Pseudobacteriovorax antillogorgiicola: one gene and its partner. The protein of the gene in region 2 interacts with the protein of the main gene of each other region in a pairwise test. Links are inferred from orthologs where the notes say so. Each region holds a gene or a part of one and is shown on either strand. Other genes may lie near its edges. The genes, in order: ftsZ and B9N89_RS14095.

What was found.
Region 1: the proteins of B9N89_RS14095 (region 2) and ftsZ interact in binary tests that used the Escherichia coli proteins (3 or more experiments, as listed by UniProt). The link is inferred for Pseudobacteriovorax antillogorgiicola from one-to-one orthologs.

Annotation. Positions count from the first base shown.
Region 1 is NZ_FWZT01000001.1:416,559-421,935, reverse strand. The notes cover bases 1,741-4,620. They hold ftsZ (cell division protein FtsZ), read right to left. Parts: upstream 3,928-4,620; coding sequence 2,554-3,927; downstream 1,741-2,553. Other genes in these bases: ftsA (cell division protein FtsA), read right to left, coding at 4,046-4,620; B9N89_RS02085 (SDR family oxidoreductase), read left to right, coding at 1,741-2,522. In the rest of the region: atpC (ATP synthase F1 subunit epsilon), read left to right, coding at 1-375; B9N89_RS02090 (glycosyltransferase family 4 protein), read left to right, coding at 433-1,506; more of B9N89_RS02085, read left to right, coding at 1,566-1,740; more of ftsA, read right to left, coding at 4,621-5,242; B9N89_RS02070 (cell division protein FtsQ/DivIB), read right to left, coding at 5,252-5,377. UniProt on the Escherichia coli protein: Essential cell division protein that forms a contractile ring structure (Z ring) at the future cell division site. The regulation of the ring assembly controls the timing and the location of cell division.
Region 2 is NZ_FWZT01000010.1:2,177-12,273, forward strand. What follows is about bases 2,781-5,703. They hold B9N89_RS14095 (rod shape-determining protein), read left to right. Parts: upstream 2,781-3,686; coding sequence 3,687-4,721; downstream 4,722-5,703. Other genes in these bases: B9N89_RS14090 (peptidylprolyl isomerase), read right to left, coding at 2,781-3,273; mreC (rod shape-determining protein MreC), read left to right, coding at 4,957-5,703. Outside these bases: B9N89_RS14080 (hypothetical protein), read left to right, coding at 1-587; B9N89_RS14085 (NAD(+)/NADH kinase), read right to left, coding at 636-1,508; more of B9N89_RS14090, read right to left, coding at 1,687-2,780; more of mreC, read left to right, coding at 5,704-5,757; B9N89_RS14105 (hypothetical protein), read left to right, coding at 5,744-6,328; mrdA (penicillin-binding protein 2), read left to right, coding at 6,325-8,235; rod shape-determining protein RodA, read left to right, coding at 8,222-9,355; B9N89_RS14120 (phosphoribosylaminoimidazolesuccinocarboxamide synthase), read left to right, coding at 9,371-10,097. UniProt on the Escherichia coli protein: Forms membrane-associated dynamic filaments that are essential for cell shape determination. Acts by regulating cell wall synthesis and cell elongation, and thus cell shape.

The DNA of each region.
Region 1 (5,377 bases), on a different replicon or contig from region 2:
TCTATTGCGTCTGAGAAATCGACAGCAGTGACTTTGCCCGGTTCCCAGGGCTATATGACTATTTTGCCTGATCACTCAGCAATGGTTGCTGAACTCGGTATCGGCGAAATGATCGTCACCAACGCAACGACCAAGGAAAAAGAAAGCTTCTTTATTTCTGGTGGATTTGTAGAAGTGAGAGGTGACGACGTTGTGGTGCTGGCTGATATTGTCGAGTCACAGAAGGAAATTCAGCTGGAAGCTGCTGAGGAAGCCCGCAAGGAAGCGCTACTCGCACTGGAAGGTAAGAAGGACCAAGGTGACATTGATAAGTCTACAAAGGCTTTGAAGGAAGCTGAGTACCGCATTAAAGTCGCAAAGTCTGTTGCAAGTTAAAATCATAAGCCAGTATCCTCCTAAGTAGCTCTAAGGTGCAAGGGGGGAGCCATTACTATGACTCAAAACATTGTATGGGATGGCTATGGACTAGGGGGTCGATACTCAGGTATCGGCCGTCATGGTTTTTACCTAGCTCAACAATTGAAAAATTCGGGGCGATACCCAATCATCCTCGGGTACGGGCCGATCGAGCATTTAGGTTTATCGCAGGTCTTTTCGAATAAGACTCTCCCCGGAAAACTTCTTTATCCTCATCAGATTCTCAAAAGCATCACAAGTCTAGACCAGAAAGTCGATGTATTTCACGGCTTGAGCAATTTCAATGTACCGCCGTCTGAGATTGGTGGCCTCAGAGTTTTGACAGTGCACGATGCGATACCACTTATTGCGCCAAAGGAAGTGTCATGGACTCTAAGAGAACAGATGAAATTTTTGATGCCGCGAGCAATATCAGATGCAGACATCGTGATCTGCGTATCTCAATGGACGCTCAAAGTGCTGGCAGACTTGTTTCCAGAAAGCTCTAAAAAGCTTGTCTATATACCGAATGGTCGAACCAAGTGGAAAGGCAGTGTTTCACGTGGAACAGTGTCGAAAAGGCTCATAAAGATCTCACGGTATGAGCCTTATAAAGGCTTCGACCGTGTGGTCTCAACCCTCTCTCTTTTGGACAGGGAATACGAGATCGATTGGATCACTGATAAGAAGGGGGCATGCTGGCTCAGTAAGCACGGGGTGCCACAGCTTGGCGGACAACGCCTCAGAATTCACGCGGGAATAGCTCAGACTTCCTTAGATGCGTTACTGTCATCCGCTGATGTGCTGATCCATGGTAGCAAGTTAGAGGGCTTTTGCCTTCCAGCAGCCGAAGCCCTTGCCAACGGAAAACCTATTCTGTACTGCAGCGGTAGCGGAATTGATGAGGTCGTTGGAGATGGGGGAATCGGTATGAGTCCCTATGCACACGCAAGAGATTGGGCCGACGCCCTTGAAGCCTTGTTTTGTGATTACAGCCGCTGGCAGAGCAAAACCTCTTCAGCCTTCCATAAGCTTCTATCTTGGGAGGCAGTGGCAAAAAAGACATGCACTGTCTATAATGGTGAGAGTTCATTGAACGCATTGAGTTAGCCGTAAGCTACTGGATCAAAACGTTGCCGAGGGATGATGTGGGAAAAAACAAACAAGACGTGACACGAACGGATTCTGCTGAGGACGCTATACTGGTGGCGGGGGGGTCAGGGTTTATCGGGCGTCACCTCGTGCCATTCTTAGCCGATCGAGGTCATTCAGTTGTCTCCATGTATCATATGCGTCTACCGGAACCTTATCCCAATGTATTTCCTGTATGCTCAGACCTTGGTTCTGTTGACCTCCTTGCAGCTCCTTTGAGAGGAGTAGAAACTGTTATTTTTCTAGCCTGGGAAAATAACTTCATGGGCTCATCCGATGAGATAAAGTTTGACCCAAGCTATAAGCGATGTAGTACCAACGTGCGACTTTTGAGTAACTTACTTACGGCAATGGAAAAAGCTGAAACTAAGAGAATCATCTTCTTAAGCGCAGTTGGTGCCAATCGTCGGGCAAAGCTACCATTCCTTAAAGAGAAATACCTTGCCGAAGTCGCCGTCCTAAATTCCAAGGTCCCTGAAAAAATCATCGTACGAAGCAATCTAGTGTACCATCCAGATTCAGCCCACGATCAATTCATTAAGTCCGTGATGAATGTAATGAAGTTCCCTGGGGTGTACCCTGTCCCACGGGTCGATGATAAAATTGCTCCTGTTCATATCGATGACCTATGTCAGATACTTGGCGATGCCAGCGAGTACGAAATGGAGCAACCTTCGGCGATTGTAGAGGTTGCTGGCCCAGATGACCTGCGGGTAGAGGATATTTTTCGTTTGGTATCGGAAAAATTTTCAAAAGGTGCTCGAATACAGCTGAGGGGTTCGCTTGGAAATAGCCTGGTACCAATTTTCGAAAGGCGAGGGGAGCATTATTCACCTTCGGGCCCGAAGGTAAAGGACTACCTATCGATTGCTAATATCCGGGATAGCAATACCGAGACAGATAACCCTATCTCGGGAGTGCTACTAAAGAAAACAAGAGGGTTTCGAGAAGCTCTCGGTGCTATCTCGAAGTGATCATCTTGCCCCAGTGGTGTTTAATTCAACCTTAGCTAAGGCTAAGGTCTCGGCTTTCCCCACGGAGAAAAGAAGGAACATCTAGTTCATCATCGGATTCCGCCTTAGTTTCCTGACTCAGCTTTTCAGCAATCTTAAGGGCAGCGTCAATTTTCTTGTCCATATCGTCTTGTTCGCTATTGATCTCGAACTCAGCTTCCTGCTCCTTACTAGATCGTGCGCCTTCGATTCTGGTCTTACTCTGCTCTAGGTCTTTATCTGCTAATACTGGTGTAGGCTCTGGCTCAGAACCATCTTCTAGATCATCATCAAATAGGGGTGTTTGTTTAAGTTCCAAGCTTTCTTGCTTGTGACTCTCTTCAGGGCTAGAGAGAGAAAATGCAGGATCTGGTTGAGCCCGCAATGCCCCTTGGAGGCTTGTCTTGTCTGGTGTTTCCAGTTCATCGTCAATGGGAAACCCTGTAGCGATGACTGTGACCCTCAATTTTTGCCCGATGTCTTCATCGATCACGGCACCAAAGATAATATTGGCATCTTCATGGGCTGCCTCTTGCACTATGGAGCAGGCCTCGTTGACCTCCATCAACGATACATTTTCCCCTGCTGTAATGTTGATGAGAATTCCTGTCGCCCCTTCAATGTCAACATCTTCGAGAAGTGGTGATTGGATGGCACGACGTGCCGCCTCTGGGGCCCGACCTTCGCCTTCTGCTTCACCGATGCCCATCAAGGCCATTCCCATGCTCGCCATAACTGTTTTTACATCAGCGAAATCAACATTCACCGTACCTGGAATATTGATAATATCTGAGATGCCTTTAACGGCATTTACCAAGACATTATCAGCCATCCGGAAAGCGTCAATCATACTCAAATCGGGACTAGCTACCTGAAGAAGCCTCTGATTCGGAATTGTTATGAGGGTATCGACATTTTCTTTTAGTCTCTGAATGCCTTCTTCGGCGTGCTTGCGACGGCGTTTGCCCTCAAACGCGAATGGCCTTGTCACGACTCCAACTGTGAGTGCCCCCTGCTCACGAGCAACTTGAGCCACGATCGCTGCACCACCTGTCCCTGTTCCACCACCCATACCAGCAGTGACAAAGACCATATGTGAGCCTTGCAACGCTTCTGCAATCGCATGACGGTCTTCTAGCATAGCATCTCGTCCAATATCAGGGTCAGCCCCAGCACCAAGACCCTTTGTGAGTTCCTTACCTATCTGAATCTTGCGCTCGGCAAGTGAGAACCGTAATGCTTGGACATCAGTATTGGCAGCTATAAACTCTACGCCCTCGATATTGGTCCGAATCATGGTATTGACGGCATTGCCACCGCCTCCACCGATGCCGATAACCTTAATATTGGCGGCAGGCGGGACGAAGTTTTCAGGATCGAACGTCATGGTGCTCTCCCAGCGAGATTGGAATTTTTTGGGTGATCTTTGCAATTATAGGAAGGAATGACTTAGGGTGTCAAATTGATTAATTTGAGTTCTTAGGAACAAGATCTTGCCGTAGCTTCTAGGATAGCTCCCGAATCCAGTTCACAAATTGGTAAACGTAGCGCTTGGGCCAAGAAGCACTGGATTCATCGTGAAGAATCTTACGCCGACCAATTTCAAGATTGATAAGACCGATCACTGTTGCGTAAGTTGCAGGATACTCCCAGTCGTGGGACATCCCGAGTGAAATGTGGGGTTGTTGCGATTTTACAGAAACTCCGAACTTTGCACCTAAGAATTTATCAATTCCCTTGAGATAACTGCCTCCACCTGTGAAAAGGATTCCTCCACCTAAGTTGCCTTGATGGTCAACGAGTGAGTGGAACATAAATTTACCAAGCTCCAAGATCCTTGCCTCCAAAATACCGCGAATTCGCTGATCTGAAAAACGAACCAGTGTTCCATGGATATCTTTTAGGTCCAGAAATCCTGGTAAATCTGTTAGGCCGTAATGCTCCTTAATCCTGAGGCCATCGGAGAGGGGAATATTGAGACCAACGGATAGATCTCGATGCATATGATTACCAGCTGTATTGATGGTAAACATACTAACTGGTCTACCATGTTGGAATATAATTCCATCGGTGGTTCCACCGCCGATATCAGCAAGGGCAACACCTAGGTTTTTGAGTTGATCGTCAACGGTCACTGACGCTGAAGCAAAGGGTTCGGAATAGAGTTGGCAAACTTCAAGGCCGCAGTGATTGCAAAGTCTTATCATGTCTTTTAGGTATGAACGATCGGCGTCTATGACAAAAAAGCTGCCTGAGAGATGAGACCCAGAGAGACCAATAGGGTTATTAACAGAATCCCGACTATCAACATCGAAGTGTATGGGAATGCAGTGAAGAATTTCACGATGAGAGGAGCGACACTGATTTTCCACGTCGACTGTTAGGCTTTGCACATGAATCGTCTTAATAAGGCTATCTTGAATCTCCATGTTTCCAGTCACAGTACGACTTTTCAAATGACTGCCAGCGACACCAACTACAACACGACGGATATCGCATTTGAAACGTGCCTCTGCTTCTTCAACAAGTTTGTTGAGGGCGCGGGAGGCTTCTTCAAAATCAACCAGCATCCCCCGTTTCATTCCAAGAGCTGGCACTTCACATACTTGAATATCTGGTCTTCCTGCAGATTGATGTAAAGCTGCAAGACAGAATTTTGTTGTACCTAGGTCGAGAGCAAAGATTTGTTTAGAACGAGCCACTCGTTGTCCTTATAAGGTAGATTCTTTTATAAAAGCCTTCCCTTGGTAATCCAGCTCTATGCGGGCTGTATTTACTCGTTTCTTGGAGAGGTTTGAAAGTATTTTTTCGAGTTTGATATATCTCTTATTAAAGGG
Region 2 (10,097 bases):
AGTTCGCGAATCCCGATGACAATTCTCCGATTTGGGTGTCAAGCGTCGAGGGTACGGAGACTACTATCTCACTACCAAAGTCAATCTTTGCCGACTATTCGGTGCGCTTTGCCATCGAAGCATTCTATCAAATTGATGGAGATAACGAATCACAGCTGAAGAAGTCCTGCCTCACGCCTAGCCAAGAATTTACAATCGCCACACCTACACCGAACTTGGCCGCGAATGCCTATGCCAGCTCACCAAGTATCGACTTCACTATTACATCACTAAGCAACGGCGAGTTCGACGACCCTTGGTACTTCGAAGCATTTGACACAAATACACTGACAATTGATCTTGGCTCTGAAACAACCATTGAAAGTATCAACTTGCATAACCTGATGTTCAGCAGCAGCTCGTCTCAGACGATTGCTATCCAAGGTGCAAGCAGCGGCAACGAATCCGCTGACTTTAGTGAACTTATCGCCACTACTAGTGCGACACGATATATGAGTTTGTCATTGACTAGCCCCGCGACCGTACGCTGGCTGAAAATTATTGCTAGTTCTACACTACTTGATCTTCAAGAAGTCTCGATCCAATAATTCACTTCGACCAGAACTAAACATCAAGTCCTTGGTGAGTCGTGGCCTCTACTTCGGAGCAACCGCTATACGAATGACAGGCCCACGTTCAAACTGCAAACGGTCACCATACTTCAAGCGAATGACACCTCGCTCTCCGTCAAGGGCCAGAATACCGCTCGCACAGTGGTTTTCGATTTCAAGATCCCCCTCTCCATCAAAGTAGCCTTTGGCAACTTCGTTTTTCTGATTGTCGAAGAGGTAAAGCTCGCGCACAACAAATTGCAAGCGATCATCTATAGGATCTAGAGTTTCTCCCCCAGCAGCACTGATAGCCGCGGTGCTTCCAGTAGCCGTTGCGACCCAAAGACCACTGGACTTTTGGATCTCGATTTTATCCTTAAACGTAAGTTTGTAGCGAGTTGTTGAAGCTGGGTTTGAATTCGTATAAAGGAAGTCATTAAGTACAGGGAAAGTGGTGATCTCGGAGCGATCTTCAGCTTTGAAGACTCGGGCATAGATTCTATGACGTGATTGAAAAGTCAAAGTCCCCTGATGGAAGGCATCTAGAATGCTATCCACCTCTTCCAGGCCACCGGCACACAAGTAGCCAACGCTTGACTTGGATGACCGAATACCAATCACCGGGGTATCTGTTTCTACAGCATGACTCGCGGACAAGAGCGTCCCATCGCCTCCCACACTGATGATTGCCCTAAAGTTTCCATCGGGACGCATATCGCCTCGTTGGATCTCCATCATGGGAATCGCAAGTTCCTGCAGTTTTTGCCGAACTCGGTCCAGGCACTCATAGTGCTCGTCATGAGACTCACGCAAAATCTTGATCTGAGCATTGCCCAAACCACCACTCTCAGCTTGGCTCTGGACCACATCACCATGCTGCTCAAGGTTGGTGGGCTTGCGAATGACTAGTACCGTCACAGTTCACCTCATTTTTCCAACGGACCTGAAAAATTCAGCTGAATCTTAGAGCCTACCAGTGGTAGCAGACTCTTGCCAATGATACAGATGCATTTTTCAATCCCGTTTTTGGCTATAGTATACCGCAGGGAACCGCGTCAGCCACTAATAAGAGGGCTGATCGCGGCTTCTTGGTCGACTAAGAGCCCGATTGTGATCTTAAGATCGCATCGTACTGCATATACTCTTCGTTACGATAGATACGATTCGCATCCTCGTAGGTTTTCTTCACATCTTGCGTCAACTTGTTGTACATCCAGAAGGCTTCGAGAAAACGACTGCTATCAGCCAACTGCTCAAGCTCGTCGCTGCTCATTTTCTCAACTTCAGCCCCTTCACGGGACTTGAGACGCAGGATGTAATGGGAGCCACTAGCCTCAACAACTGAATCAGCAACATCACCAGCCTTCTCTAGGCTCAAAGCGGCTTCCTTAAGCTTAGGATCTGAACCGAGGCCACCTGGCAGAAAGCGAGCATTCAATGCGAACTCACCGGTTGTTTTCCATTCAAGGCCAAGCTCTTTGAATACAGCCTCATTACCCGACTTAGCAGCTTCGAGAGCCTTCTCCGCTTGAGCCTTCGCTAGTTCAGGGCGCTTATCCTTGCTGACAAGCTTGCTGGCAATACTTCGTTTTGCATCGTCGAAGCTCGTATTCACTGCTGGCTTCGTATCTTCCACTTTGATGATGTGAAAACCAAACTTACTTTCCACAATATTGCTGATCTCGCCCTTATTCATAGCAAAGGCAGCTTCCGAGAATTCCGGCACCATGTCACCTTTCTTGAAGTAACCTAGATCGCCACCTTTGGTTTTACCACTGGCTTCGTCTGTATACTTCTTGACCACGGCTACGAAGTCGCCAGATTTTGCTTCCTTAAGAACTTTTTCTGCCAAGGCTTTCGCATCTTCTTTCGAACGCTTGGCTGCATCTCCAGTCGCCCGGCTTGCACCTTGGAAAGCAATCAGTACGTGGCGTGCTTTCACTTGAGCTTCTTTATTAAACTCTCTAGGATTCTGGTCGAAGTATTTTCGAACTTTTTCTTCGCCACCATCAGCTAGAAAAGCATCAATATCTTCGTCACTGACGTTGACGTTAACATTGCTAGGATTGACCTGGACAAACTCGACGTTGATCTTGGTATCGGTGAGAAGCTTATCAAGCTTCGCAGCTTCCCGAGAAACCCGATAGGTATCAGTTACAAAAGATCGTAGTTTACTGTTCACCAAGCTGCGGCGAATCTCTTCTGTGAAACTAGCTTCGGTGTGTCGTTGGGAACGAAGGTAGCGTTGGAAAAGCTCTGGATCGAACTTGCCTTGCTCGTTCTGGAAGTACTGCCCCTCAATAATCACATTGGCAACTTCGTCATCTGATGCATAAAGGCCATTGCGAACCGCTTCTTTGTAGTACACAAGCTGGTCAACCAAGCCATTCACGACTGCCTGTGAAATACCCAATTTGACTGGGTCAAAGTTATCTTTAAATTGCTGCTGCGCCTGTTGTGTGCGATTGATATGAGCACGGCGGAACTCCAGGGCTGAAACATCCATCCCGTCTACGCTTGCAGCCACTCCCGAGGGTCCGATCAAACGGTTGCCACTAGGCTCGCAAACTCCAAAGAACGTCATAGCGCCCACTGCCAAAGCAAGGATGACGTATGCAGGAATATTGCGTTTTAGTTTCCCCGAATCTAGGTCGCTTATATCCTTACCCTTCCAGCTAAACATTCCAGTTCCTTTCTATACCTTTGCTCAATACATTAATGTTTTACGATGGTTCCAGTCTTGTCCCAGGTCACAAACTAACTTGATTGACAGGGTAAAGCCTAGCAGTTCGTGATGATAATCACCCAAGAACCGTCTCCGCAAGGAGCTTCTCATTGGAAGCCGATTTGCAAAGCATTTATGTGTAGCACAAATTCCCACTATAATATAAGCCCTTAGGCTCACTTATTACGATAGGTATGTCAACTAGGTTTTCCTAGTCTTGTCTCTCGTTAGGAACGGGGGAATGGCCTATGCGGAAGGAATCCATTTTCCTTGTCTTAAGAGGAAAAAAATACAACTCTTTGTTTGGACGCGACAAGGGTTCGTGGTTTAATATAAACACTGGCTAGTGCAATTACGACAGGAGACACAGAATGATATTCGACTGGTTGGCTGGTATGTTTTCGAACGATCTCGCTATAGACCTTGGAACAGCCAACACTCTTGTTTATGTCAAGGGCAAAGGAATTGTGACAAACGAGCCGTCTGTGGTAGCTGTTCAACGAGACGTCCGCGGCGGAAAGAAAATATTGGCAGTTGGTAAGGAAGCAAAGGACATGTTAGGCCGGACCCCTGGTTCGATCGTAGCTGTTCGCCCCATGAAGGACGGTGTGATTGCCGACTTCGAAATCACTGAAGCGATGCTTCGATATTTTATCGAGCGAGCCCATAATCGTCGCACTATGGTGAAGCCACGAATCATAATCTGTGTCCCTTACGGCATCACCGAAGTCGAGAAGCGCGCTGTCAAAGAATCTGCTGAGTCTGCCGGTGCTCGTGAAGTTCATCTGATCGAAGAACCTATGGCTGCGGCAATTGGTGCTGGCCTTCCGATTTCGGAACCCAGTGGCAATATGATCGTCGACATCGGTGGAGGCACGACGGAAGTCGCTGTCATCTCATTGGCTGGTATTGTCTATTCCAAGTCCGTTAGAGTTGGCGGCGATAAGATGGATGAAGCCATCGTCAACTATTTGAAGCGAAAATATAATCTTCTGATCGGCGAAAGAACCGCCGAGCAAATCAAAATCGCCATCGGCACGGCCTATCCTGATGAAGAGATCCAGACCATGCACGTGAAAGGTCGCGATTTGGTGGCTGGTATACCCAAGACGATCGAAGTAGCCTCCGAAGAAATCAGAGAAGCTATTGCAGAACCTGTGAACACAATTGTCGAGACAGTGCGCATCGCTCTAGAGAAAACACCTCCTGAACTTGCTGCTGACATCGTAGACAAAGGTATCGTCCTCGCAGGTGGAGGAGCGTTGATCAAGAACCTTGATATCCTCCTTCGCGAAGAAACAGGGCTCCCCATCATGATCGCAGAAGACCCTTTGACAGCGGTTGTTCTCGGTAGCGGTAAAGCTCTCGACCAGATCGATATCCTCAGCGATGTGACGTTAACCTAGTGCCCGAGTCAACTAATCGGATCGATGTTTGGATGAGGCACAAGCCGCTGGCTGCGGATCAGTGCTCCTTCGAAAGGAAGCACTGTCTGTACGATGGGAATCCGTCTCTAACAAATATATCAATTTCGCTTGGCTCTAGATTGGTCGGAACATGATAACTCCTCGCACCCGTATATTTTGGCGATTGGTTTTGATTTCATCACTCCTTTCGCCTTTCGTTTTTTTCGCATCAAGCATGCAGCCTTGGAGCACGACAAGCAGCCTTGGAATGCTTCTCCAAGAGGTCGCCTACCCATTTGAATACGCCTGGAACACCACAACAGGCTTTGTATCATCCACCTGGCGACACTATATTGCCCTTAGTGAAACTGCTAAGGAAAACACTGATCTTCGTAGTGAAATCAACGGCCTTAAAACCAAGATTCTAGATTACGATGAAAAGGTTCAAGAAATATCCAGGCTCCGAAAGCTATTGGGTTTCGTTCAGCACTACGATCAGCGACACCTAGTTGCCGAGGTTATCGGCAGCTCCAAAGACTCTGCATTTCGATCCTTAAGGATCAACAAAGGGGAGTGGGATGGTGCACGGGTAGGCATGCCTATTGTGACCGCTGATGGGGTAGTCGGACGCATCATTCGCACGGGCCAGAAATTCTCCGACGTTCACCTTTTATCGGACTCTAACTTTAATATCGATATCCTACTCCAAAGGACCCGGGTTCGAGGGGTCCTCCAAGGCTATGGCAGCCATGCTATACTGACGCTCAACAGGCGAGCTGAGATTCGGATCGGCGACACGGTGATTACATCAGGAATTGTCGGCGGCTTTCCCAAAGGCCTACCTGTTGGCCGAGTGGTAAAAATTAGCTACGAATCCGATCATATCTCGCAGTCGATCAAGGTCGAGCCTTGGGTTGATTTCGAGCGAGTGGAGGAGGTTATCGTGCTTGAAACTCACGATCCAGAAATCCAGAAAATTATCGAGAGTGCTGGTAAGGATTGGTTTAAGAGGCAAACTGGCAATGGAGAAGGCTAATGTCGAAGGGTTGCGCCCCAACCCAACTATAGTGCAATTCAAACGCTTTCTCCAAGAATTGCGGCCACGACCCAATTCGGGTTACTTCTATCGCGACGTCTTTTATCTCGTAGCGATTGGCTTTATCCAAAATACCATAGTACCCGCGCTGTCGGTGCTGGGGATCACCATAGATCTGATGACACCATGGATCGTGATCACCGCTATCCGCCAAAACGCCCTCCCTGCAACGGCCCTAGCTTTTATCGCTGCTCTGATACTGGAGATGCGCTCTACGGTGCCCGCGGGAATGTATTTAGTCATCTATTGGATCACGGTGAACCTCATCATACAAGTGCGCCTAGCCCTTTCTTGGCGCCATCGTATTCCTTGGTTTGTCACCTATCTGCTGGCTGCTGTGTGGGTCCATCTATTCGAAGTTTTTGTTGTATTTATGAGCCGAGGTATGGAGAGCATGACCTTGGTTTTCACAATCCAGCAGATTGTTAAAATTGTCACTGCTGTTGCTTTTGGAATGTTTATCTGCCAAGAGTGGCTAAGGTTTGATGCTGAAGAGCCGGTACCGCAATGAAACGTATTTTTAATCAAGAAAGCATCCTTGTTGAAAACCGCTTTATATGGGCGAGTCTTATTGTTGTTACGATTGCTGGCTCGCTTTTGTTCAGGCTCTGGTTTTTGCAGATCTATAAAGGCGACTATTATCAGAGCGTTTCTGAGCGCAATCGAGTGCGACGTATCGAGATCCCGGCCCGTCGTGGCATTATTTACGATCGTCATGGGGAAGTTCTGATCGGCAACCGGCCATTCTATGATCTGGTCTATATTCCTCAGTATGTTCAGGATAAGGACACTACGTTTAAGGTCTTATCTCGTCTTTTGCACGTGCCCGTTAGTAGCTTTGAAAAACGCCTGCGATCGGGTCGTGGTCGACCTAAGTTCTTGCCGATCAGCCTCAAACGCAACCTGTCTCAACACGAGGTCTCCACGATTGAAGCTAACAAAGTATTCCTACCCGGGATCGAGGTCCGCGTCGCCCCCAGGCGGGACTATACTCCAGAGATTCCTCCTCACATGGTGGGCTATCTGCGAGAGATCGATCAAGAAACTTTGGAAAGCCTCAATGATAAGCTGGGCGATAACCCCTACCTACCAGGAGACCTTGTCGGCAAGCAAGGTTTAGAATCCGAATGGGAGTCCTATCTTCGGGGTAAACGCGGTTATCGCCTCATACAGGTGGATGCCTATGGTCGCCAGACCCAAAACTCCGATCAAGAGTGGCAATTTCCTAAAGTATCGGCGACCCCTGGGTCTGATTTGATCCTTACAATCGACAAAGAGCTTCAAAAATCAGTGAAAGAGGCATTTAATGGTAAGTTCGGAGCCGTGGTGGTTCTCGATCCGCGAACGGGTGAAATCTTAGCCCAAGTGAGCGAGCCAGGGTTTGACCCCGAGATGATGCAAACAGGGCTGTCTCAAGAAGACTGGCGGAGGCTCACAAGCAACCCCTTTAAGCCATTCCTCGATAAAACAACAGGAGGCGAATTCCCTCCAGGGAGTATCTACAAGCCTGTGGTTGCCGCTGCCGCTCTGGAAGAGAAGGTCATCAACACAAGTACGACCTATCACTGCCCAGGATTCTTTACCTTAGGGGATCGCACTTTCCATTGCCACAACCGGGGTGGTCATGGCCTCGTTAACCTTCGCAAGGCCTTGGTCAATTCCTGCGATGTCTTCTTTTATCATGTTGGTGTGGAACTCGGGGTCGACCAGATTGCTCGTTATGCTAAAGCTTTTGGCCTAGGTGAACGACTCGGCGTCAACCTCAATACGGAGCGCCCTGGGCTTATCCCCACCTCCGCTTGGAAGCAGTTAGTTCATCGTTTTCCCTGGACAAAGGGCGACACTCCAAACATCTCCATTGGCCAAGGCTACAACCTCATGACACCGATGCAGATGGCAAACCTCTATGCGGCCCTTGCTAACTCGGGAGATGTTTGGCGACCGTTTCTGGTACGTAGTGTGACGAATCACATCGGTGAAACCGTGCTTGAAAAGCGCCCCGAAAAAATTAAAACCGTGGATATCGTCAGTCCCAAAACCTTTGCCACCATGCGAAAAATCTTGGGCTATGTGGTTACCGATCCCAAAGGGACTGGGAAAAAAGCTGCTGTCCCCGGGCAGACGGTTGCGGGTAAAACCGGGTCGGCTCAGGTGGTCGGACTTAAGAAGAACCGGAACCAGGATGACGTGAGTCGCAAGTGGAAGGAACACGCAATTTTCACTGCATTTTCCCCTGTTGAGAACGCTGAAATCGCTGTCGCTGTTGTATCTCAAAATGACAAGATTGGTGGTGGTGGCCGCGCTGCTGCCCCCATCGCTGGTAAGATCATCCAGCGCTACTGGGAGTTAAAAGACATCCGCAAAGCTCGAAAAATCGCCCTAAAAAAACAAAATGAGGCCGACCATGCCAAGCAATAGCAAAGTATTCCGTTTGGGAGAGGATAGCCTCAAAAAATCATCCGGTCATCAAGTGAGCTTCCTGGTGCTGGTTTTCTTAGCTTTGTTGTCTATTGGTTTGATCAACTTATACAGCGCCAGTGGTGGCAATCATTACTTCTGGGCCCAGCTTCGCAATATGGCAGTTACGGTAGGAGCATTTTTTATCTGTGGCTGGCTGGTTCCTATTAAAAAAGTGAATTCCTATGCCTACTGGATTGTAGGTACAATTTGCCTCATGCTTCTAGTAGTCCTTGCTCTCGGGCGGATTGCAGGAGGTGCCCAGCGTTGGATTTCCTTGGGGCCGATTGGCTTTCAGCCATCAGAATTTGCCAAACTGGGCACAGCAATTGTGGTGGCTCGATTCTTTGCAACCCATAAGAGCGATCTACCCTATCGCATCAGAGACCTTAGCCCGATTCTAGCCATTGTCGGCTTGATCTTTGCGATGATATTCTTACAGCCTGACTTCGGGACTGCCGGTATCTGCCTTCTAATTGCCGTATCACAAATGGCATTTGTTCGGATCGACCTTCGCAGTATTGCCATCGTTCTGATCTCGTCACCATTGGTTGCCCTTTTAGGCTGGCATCTGCTTTTGCGACCCTACCAGAAACTTAGGATCTTAAACCTCCTGAATCCTAACCTTGATCCACAAAACACAGGTTATAACTCCATTCAATCCTTGATTGCAGTTGGTAGCGGCAACCTGTTTGGCAAGGGCTTCATGCAAGGCACCCAAGCCCACCTAAAATTCCTCCCCGAACGCCACACCGACTTTGCCTTCTCGGTCTTCGCCGAAGAGCATGGTTTTTGGGGTGGAGCAGTGGTTTTCGCCCTGTTTGGCTTTCTCACGTTCACCGCCTTGGACATTGCAAAAAACACCAAAGACACATTTTCCGGAATGCTCGCCGTTGGTGTTGCCTCATTCATCTTCTGGGAATTTGTGATCAATGTCGCAATGGTACTCGGCGTATTCCCCGTTGTGGGCTTGCCTTTACCATTTTTCTCCTATGGTAGCTCCCTCCTTCTAACCGTTTGCGTTGCTCTGGGACTTCTGGTATCGATTAACCGCACAAGATACGGACTGTCGAAAACCTAATCCCCGGAGGTAAAGATGAAGGCTCTAAACCAGGCTTTGAACGAGATCTCATCGAGTTCAAACGGCCCTGAGGCAATACGCCAATTTGCTTACTATGGAATGAGCGATTCTCAAAAGGCGCAGTATGTGGCTGAGGGCTTCGAAGCATACCAGGGTAAGGTTAGAGAATTACTAAAGAAGGATGAGACTCTTTACATCTTTCATACCGATCGCCTGACTGCCTTCGACAAGTACATCGGCATGGTGCCTTTTAAGGGTGCCATCCTTTCTGAAATTTCCCGCTTCTGGCTTCAAAACGTAGCGGACATCGCCCCAACTCATTTGGAAGCTGTCATCAATGAGCGAGTGTTAAAGGTAAAAGCTTGCGAGCCAGTCAAAGCAGAGGTGATTGTACGCGGCTATATGGCAGGTAGTATGCAGCGTGCCTATCAAAAAGGTATCCGTGAGTTTTGTGGGTGTACACTTCCTGATGGCTTGCAAGACTACCAACAACTCCCTGAGCCAATCATAACTCCTACGACCAAGGCCGCAGCCTTCGAACATGATGAAGATGCCTCACCAGAAGAGCTGGTAGCACAAGGGGTTTGCACTGCTGATGAGTGGCAGCAAATATCAGAGCTTGCCTTCAAACTGTTCGCCCGAGGTCAGGAGGTTTATGGGGAAAAAGGCTGGATTCTGGTCGACACCAAGTATGAGTTCGGCCGGGATAAAAACGGCAAGATTATAGTGATCGATGAAATCC